2 regions of the Pseudomonas rossensis genome follow, and region 1 is predicted to be linked to the other one. Evidence: predicted binding sites of a transcription regulator. Region 1 holds the regulator's gene; the other holds the start of a gene.

Region 1 (3,934 bases):
GCCGACCTACACCGAACCCCGTCGTCCTGCACCGGCAGCGGCACCTGCCACCGGTGGCGTAGACCCACGGGCGTTCGACTCGATGCGTTTCGAACTCAACAGCCTGCGCGAACTGATGGAAGTGCAACTCGGCTCCCTGGCCTGGAATCAGCTGCAAGGCAGCCGTCCGGCCCAGGCCAATCTTTGGCGTCGCCTGCAACGCATTGGTCTGTCCGGCCCGTTGTCGCGGGATTTGCTGGCGCTGATTGCCGATATTGAAGAACCTCGTCAGGCCTGGCGCATGTTGCTGGCACACCTGGCGCGGATGATCGCCACACCGGAAATCGAGCCTCTGGAAGAGGGCGGCGTGATTGCCATGGTCGGCCCTGCCGGCATGGGCAAGACCACCACCCTGGCCAAACTCGCGGCCCGTTACGTGCTCAAGTACGGCGCGCAGAATATCGCGCTGGTCAGCATGGACAGCTACCGCATTGGTGCTCAGGAACAACTCAAGACGTTGGGCCGGATCCTCAATGTGTCGGTGACGCATGTCGATCCGGGTCAGTCGCTGGTACAGGCGCTGGAGCCGTTGCTGCGCAAACGCGTGGTGCTGATCGATACCGCGGGCCTTCAGGCCAGCGATCCGGCACTGCGCATGCAGCTCGAAAGCCTGGCCGGTCGTGGCATCAAATCGAAAAATTATCTGGTTTTGGCAACCACCAGCCAGAAACAGGTTCTAACGGCCGCTTATCACAGTTACAAGCGTTGTGGGCTCGCTGGCTGCATCCTGACTAAACTGGATGAAACGGCAAGTCTGGGCGAGGTGTTGAGCCTGGCCATCAGTCATGAATTACCGGTGGCCTACCTGACCGATGGCCCGCGGATTCCGGATGATTTGCATCTGCCGCGTCGTCATCAGTTAGTCAGTCGCGCCGTCAGCGTGCAAATGCAAGAAGAACCCAGCGAAGAAGCCATGGCTGACATGTTCGCTGATATTTACCACAGCCCGACCAAGCAGGTCGGCTGAGGTATTAAATGAACAGTTTTTGTACCTACATCGATGGTCTGCCATGCATTGTTCAGTTAGTGAACGCGCAGCCAGTAATGTGGCCTCCGTCTAAGTAAGACAAGGTAAAGAAAATTCATGGGCAGCATGCATCCCGTACAGGTGATCGCGGTGACCGGCGGCAAAGGTGGCGTCGGGAAGACTAACGTGTCAGTGAACTTGTCCCTGGCTCTAGCTGAGCTCGGCCGGCGCGTCATGCTGCTGGACGCCGATCTGGGGCTGGCGAACGTCGACGTCCTGCTGGGACTGACACCCAAACGTACTTTGGCCGACGTGATCGAAGGCCGCTGCGAGCTGCGCGACGTACTGTTGCAAGGCCCTGGCGGCATCCGCATCGTCCCGGCCGCGTCCGGCACACAGAGCATGGTTCATTTGAGCCCGGCTCAACACGCCGGCCTGATCCAGGCGTTCAGCGATATCGGCGACAACCTCGACGTGCTGGTGATCGACACCGCTGCGGGCATTGGTGACTCGGTAGTCAGTTTCGTTCGCGCAGCGCAAGAAGTCTTGCTGGTGGTCTGCGACGAACCGACCTCGATCACAGATGCCTACGCACTGATCAAACTGCTGAACCGCGATTACGGCATGAACCGCTTCCGCGTCCTGGCCAACATGGCCCAGAGCCCGCAAGAAGGTCGCAACCTGTTCGCCAAGTTGACCAAGGTCACGGATCGCTTCCTCGACGTCGCCTTACAATACGTCGGCGCGGTGCCTTACGACGAAAGTGTGCGCAAGGCTGTGCAGAAGCAGCGCGCCGTTTACGAAGCCTTCCCGCGGTCCAAGTGTTCACTGGCGTTCAAGGCGATTGCACAGAAGGTCGATACCTGGCCGCTGCCTGCGAACCCGCGTGGGCACCTGGAGTTTTTCGTCGAGCGCCTCGTGCAACAAACCGCAGGACCTGTGCTATGACAGCCAGTGGCTACAACCTCTACAAGAAGTCGGCACGTGACGCGCAGTACGAGCTGATCGAGCGTTACGCGCCACTGGTTAAACGCATTGCCTACCACTTGCTGGCGCGTCTGCCAGCCAGTGTTCAGGTTGAAGATCTGATCCAGGCCGGGATGATCGGCCTGCTTGAAGTGTCGACCAAATACGACGCCAGCAAAGGCGCGAGTTTCGAGACGTACGCGGGCATACGAATCCGTGGCGCGATGCTCGACGAAGTACGCAAGGGGGACTGGGCGCCACGTTCGGTCCACCGCAATACCCGGATGGTCAGCGACGCAATTCGCTCTATTGAAGCTAAAACCGGCCGTGACGCTAAAGATCACGAGGTTGCGGCCGAACTCCAATTGAGTCTCGACGATTATTACGGGATTTTGAACGACACCCTGGGCAGCCGCTTGTTCAGTTTCGACGATCTGTTGCAGGACGGCGAACACGAAGGGCTGCACGAGGATGGCGCCAGTGCTCATCTCGAGCCGTCACGCGATCTGGAAGATGAACGCTTCCAGGCGGCGCTGGCGGACGCGATTGCCAATTTGCCGGAGCGTGAGCGACTGGTGTTGGCGCTGTACTACGACGAAGAGTTGAATCTCAAGGAAATCGGTGAGGTCCTGGGGGTCAGCGAATCTCGGGTCAGCCAGTTACACAGCCAGTGCGCGGCCCGTTTGCGGGGGCGTTTGGGGGAGTGGCGAGCGCGCTGAAGGCAGTGTGGGGACACTGCGAACGCGGCGGGTGGGGTGTTGAACCGTACCGGTCCCGATCTGTTGTGCTCCAGACAGTCATTGAGTGCTTTGCCGGATTGATTGAAATGGCGCGTCCAGGTGCTGGGCGCGTTTAAGACTGCTTGGAGGTCGAATTGGACAAGAACATGAAAATCCTCATCGTTGATGACTTCTCAACGATGCGGCGGATCATTAAAAACCTGTTGCGTGACCTTGGGTTCACCAACACGGTCGAGGCCGACGATGGCACTACTGCCATTCCGGTTCTCAACAGCGGCAGCATCGACTTTCTGGTAACAGACTGGAACATGCCTGGCATGACCGGTATCGACCTGCTGCGCCACGTGCGTGCCGATGAAAAGCTCAAGCACCTGCCGGTGCTGATGGTGACCGCTGAAGCCAAGCGCGAGCAGATCATCGAGGCAGCCCAGGCCGGTGTTAACGGCTATGTGGTCAAGCCCTTCACGGCCCAGGCGTTAAAAGAAAAAATCGAGAAGATTTTCGAACGCATCGGTTGATGTGCGAAGCCACTGCGCCACGGGGGAGCTATGGAGCATAACGAGTCTTCACAGGGCGATTTCGAATCGACTCTGAAAAAACACGCGGTCGAACTGGTCGAAAGCCTTGAAAAAGGCAGGTTCGGCGACGCTGTGCAACTGATCCATGAGCTCAATCAGACCCGTGACCGTGGCCTGTATCAGGAAGTGGGCAAGCTCACTCGCGAGCTGCATAGCGCGATCGTCAATTTCCAGATTGACCCGCACATGCCGCAAGCCGAGGAAGTCTCGCAGATCACGGATGCCACCGAGCGTCTGGGTTATGTGGTCAAGCTGACCGAGGCTGCTGCCAACCGCACCATGGACCTGGTGGAAAACGCCACGCCGCTGGTCAACGGCCTGAGCAACGAAGCCCAGGCCTTGAGCACCGACTGGGGACGGTTCATGCGTCGCGAAGTCGGGGCTGAAGAGTTCCGCGAGTTGGCTCGGCGAGTCGACGGTTTCCTGACACGCAGCAGCGAAGACAATCGCGTTGTGTCGAGCAACCTCAACGACATTCTGCTCGCTCAGGATTACCAGGACCTCACCGGTCAGGTGATCAAGCGTGTGACCCAATTGGTCACCGAAGTTGAAAGCAACCTGCTCAAGCTCGTGCTTATGGCCAGTCAGGTGGACCGCTTTGCGGGCATCGAACATGACCGTGAAGCGATGCTGGCAGAAAAAGA
Region 2 (3,934 bases), on a different contig from region 1:
AACTGAAACGAGAGCTTGCGCGTCTTGTGCCGAAACAGCTGCTGCGCCAGCAAGGCGCCCGGCCAGCCTCCGGCGAGTTCCACCGCATGCAGCACGTTCTCCGGTGTGCGCCAACTGTCGGCGCGCGCCTTGCGCTTGTCGCTCCAGTACAGCAAGAACGCCAGCAGGCTGACGACCCCGTACGCCGCCAACGGAATCACGGAAACCCCGCGCAGCCACAACGACATCGAGCCGAACAGCGGCAGCACGCACAGGACCGCAAACACCAACAATTTCAGCTGAAGATTGCGAATTTCTCCTGCGGGTTTGCGTCCGGGGTTGTTGCGCGCGCTGGCGTCATTCATGGCTTGACCGCGGCCCAGTCAACCCAGCCGAACTGCCAGGTGGCCAGGATGACCAGGCCGAATGCGATGCGATACCAGGCAAACGCCGCATAGCTGTGGCTGCCGATGAACACGAGCAAGGCTCTGACGGCAATCATCGCGAAGATGAACGCCGTGACGAAACCGATCGCGAACACCGGAAAATCAGACGGAACGAACAGGTCGCGATACTTGTAGCCCGAGTACACCGCCGCGCCGACCATGGTCGGCATCGCCAGGAAGAAAGAAAACTCGGTGGCGGTCTTGCGCGACAAGCCGAACAGCAAACCGCCAATGATCGTCGAGCCGGAACGCGAGGTCCCTGGGATCATTGCCAGGCACTGGGCGAAGCCAACTTTCAGGGCGTCTTTCCAGGTGATTTCGTCGACGGTGTGGGCATGCACTTCATGCTGACGCTGCTCAGCCCACAGCATGACGATACCGCCCACGACCAACGCCGTGGCCACGGTGATCGGGTTGAACAGATACTCGTGGATCAGATCAGCGAAAATCACCCCCAACACTACCGCCGGCAGGAAGGCGATCAGCAGGTTCGCGGTAAAGCGTCGAGCGTTTGGCTGCGTCGGCAAACCGATAACCACATCGAATATCTTGCGGCGAAACTCCCACACCACCGCCAGAATCGCGCCCAACTGAATAATGATGTTGAAGGCCATGGCCCGCTCGCCACCGAAGTCGAGCAGGTCAGCCACAATGATCTGGTGGCCGGTACTGGAAATCGGCAAAAACTCCGTCAGCCCTTCTACAACCCCAAGAATCAATGCCGAAAAGGCAGTCCAAAGATCCATCAATCCCCCAAGAAGCGATGCGCCACGGCATGCCCCGTTAATATTTTTTCCGAACGTTTACTGCGATCAGCCTAGCTGAAGTCCCGCGCGCACAGGATCCAGACGAAACCATAAAAATTCCGTGAAAAATCAACTTGGATTCAGGTTTTTCCGTGCGGGGCCGAAATCCTATCAGACAAGTCTGATTAACGCTGCCGCGTTATTGGACTTGGGTCGGATATAACCGATTGGCAAAGTGTGGTTGGATGCTGGCGATCATTTATTACAAGAAAAAGAATCCGGAGTGACAGCGTTATGAACAGCTTGCGCAGTATGTCGATCAGCCGACGCTTGTGGCTCATCTTGATCGTGGCCGTCCTGATGCTAATGACGTTGGGCGTCTTGATGCTCAAGCAGATTCACGATGACCTGTACCACGCCAAGGCTCAGAAAACCCAGCATGTGGTGCAAACCGCCAGTGGCATTCTGACCTATTACCACGACCTCGAAACCGCCGGCACGCTCACCCGCGATGCTGCGCAGAAGCAGGCACTGAGCGCCGTTCGCGGCCTGCGTTATGACCAGAACGACTACTTCTGGATCAATGACCTGACGCCGGTGATGATCATGCACCCGGCCAATCCGAAACTCGATGGCCAGAACCTCTCGGCGATCCGCGACCCGGACGGTTTTGCCCTGTTTAACGAAATGGTCGCCGTCGCCAAGGCCAAGGGTGCCGGCACGGTCGATTATCGCTGGCCGAAACCGGGCGCCAGCGCGCCGGTAGAAAAAACCTCCTACATCAAACTCTTCGAGCCCTGGGGCTGGGTGATCGGTTCGGGCGTGTATATCGATGACATGCAGGCCGAGTTTTATAGCCAGGTCTGGAAGGCCTCGTTCGTGGGGCTAGTGATTGCCCTGATCATGGCATTGCTGGTGATCCTGATTGCCCGCAGCATCGTGCGTCCACTGCAGGAAACCGTGAACGCCATGGCCAACATCGCCAGCGGCGAGAGCGACCTCACCCGCAGCCTTGACACTCATGGCCAGGATGAAGTCACGCAACTGGCACGCCACTTCAACGCCTTCACCACCAAGCTGCGACTGGTGATCAGGGAACTGCAAGTGTCCGCCAGTGCCTTGGGCCAGTCTTCCAGCGAACTGGGCAATGATGCCGCCCAGGCCCAGCAACGCAGTCAGCAACAGTCCCAGCAAATGGAACTGGTGGCTACGGCAATCAATGAAGTGACGTATGGCGTGCACGATGTCGCGAAAAACGCCGAGCACGCCGCCAGCGAAATGCGCGATGCCGAGTCTCAGGCGCAGCAAGGTCAGGTCAACATCGATGGCAGCCTGCAACAGATCGACAAGCTGTCGTCCACCATCGATCAGGCGGTGGAAGTGATTCGTACCCTGGCCGCCGAAAGCACGCAGATCGGCAGCGTCCTCGAAGTGATCCGCTCCATCGCCGAACAAACTAACCTGTTGGCCCTCAACGCGGCCATCGAAGCCGCCCGGGCTGGCGAGCAAGGTCGCGGTTTTGCAGTGGTGGCCGATGAAGTGCGACTGCTGGCCCAGCGTACCCAGAAGTCCACGGCCGAGATCCAGTCGATGATCGAACGCCTGCAAAGCCACTCCGAAGCGGCGGTCAAAGTGATCGGCGACAGCAGCCGTGCATCGCAGTTGACCATCGAGCAGGCCGGCCTGGCCGGTGCAAGCCTGAATGCCATTGCCCAGGCGCTGCGCAACCTCAACGGGTTGAACGCCTCCATCGCCAGCGCTACCTTGCAACAGGCGCATGTAGTCGAGGACATCAACCAGAACGTCACCCAGGCGGCCGGTTTGTCCCACAGCACAGCGCTGGCGGCCGAACAGTCGAGCGTGGCCAGCGTTCATCTGAAGGAATTGAGTGAGCAGTTGAACGGGCTGCTCAAGCAGTTCCGGGTGTAACCCGAAAAGATCGCAGCCTGCGGCAGCTCCTACAAGGAAATGCGTTCGGCGTAGGAGCTGCCGCAGGCTGCGATCTTTTGATCTTCAAACTTCGCTCCTTCCCGTTACAATCCGCCCCCTCTTCGACTTCTCCCAAGGAACCTCCATGTCCGGGCTTGAACTGTTTGCCGCTGCCCTCGGTGTCATTGCCGTCTGGTTGACGGTCAAACAGAACCCTTGGTGCTGGCCGATCGGTCTGGTCATGGTGCTGCTTTATAGCTGGATCTTTTTTGAGGTGAAGCTCTACTCGGACATGCTCCTGCAGGTGATCTACGCCGCATTGCAACTCTATGGCTGGTGGCAGTGGACGCATGCGGGGGGCGCGCACCATGGTCGGCAGGTCAGCCTGCTCGACGGTAAATCGGTCGCTATCAGTCTGGTCATTGGAGCGGTCGGCAGTCTGTTGCTGGGCGCTGCAATGGCGAACTGGACCGATGCCGCACAACCCTGGCTCGATGCGGCACTGACTGGCTTCAGCCTGGTGGCGCAGTTATGGATGGCGCAAAAACGCGTTCAATGCTGGCCGCTTTGGTTCACCCTGGATGTGATCTTCGTCGGGCTGTTTATCTACAAAGACCTGTACCTGACCGCCGGGCTCTACGCGCTGTTCGCCCTGATTGCCGTGCAAGGCTGGCGGGAATGGCGGGGCGATCCGGCGTTGCGCACATGAAAGTTCTGGTACTCACAGGCCCCGAATCCAGCGGCAAGAGTTGGCTGGCAGCCGAGTTACAGCAGCATTTCGGCGGGGTCCTGGTAGACGAATATGTACGCTGGTTCATCGAACAAAACCCACGA

Evidence for each region. The regulator FliA, encoded in region 1, starts transcription of late flagellar genes. The targets are predictions, from matches to a motif close to CTAAAGTTTNNNNNNNNNNNGCCGNTAA.
Region 2: a site for FliA is predicted at 1,311-1,338, ahead of WLY71_RS19120 (methyl-accepting chemotaxis protein). Genes of this name have one in related genera too.

What each region holds. Positions count from the first base shown of each region.
Region 1 is NZ_JBBWCB010000022.1:45,920-49,853, forward strand. Features, by position in the region: gene flhF (flagellar biosynthesis GTPase FlhF) at 1-1,006, shown strand, start outside; gene fleN (flagellar synthesis regulator FleN) at 1,124-1,954, shown strand; gene fliA (RNA polymerase sigma factor FliA) at 1,951-2,691, shown strand; gene WLY71_RS08870 (chemotaxis response regulator CheY) at 2,859-3,230, shown strand; gene WLY71_RS08875 (protein phosphatase CheZ) at 3,261-3,934, shown strand, end outside.
Region 2 is NZ_JBBWCB010000074.1:14,592-18,525, reverse strand. Features, by position in the region: gene WLY71_RS19130 (DUF1294 domain-containing protein) at 1-344, opposite strand, end outside; gene WLY71_RS19125 (undecaprenyl-diphosphate phosphatase) at 341-1,171, opposite strand; gene WLY71_RS19120 (methyl-accepting chemotaxis protein) at 1,466-3,100, shown strand; gene pnuC (nicotinamide riboside transporter PnuC) at 3,246-3,809, shown strand; gene WLY71_RS19110 (AAA family ATPase) at 3,806-3,934, shown strand, end outside.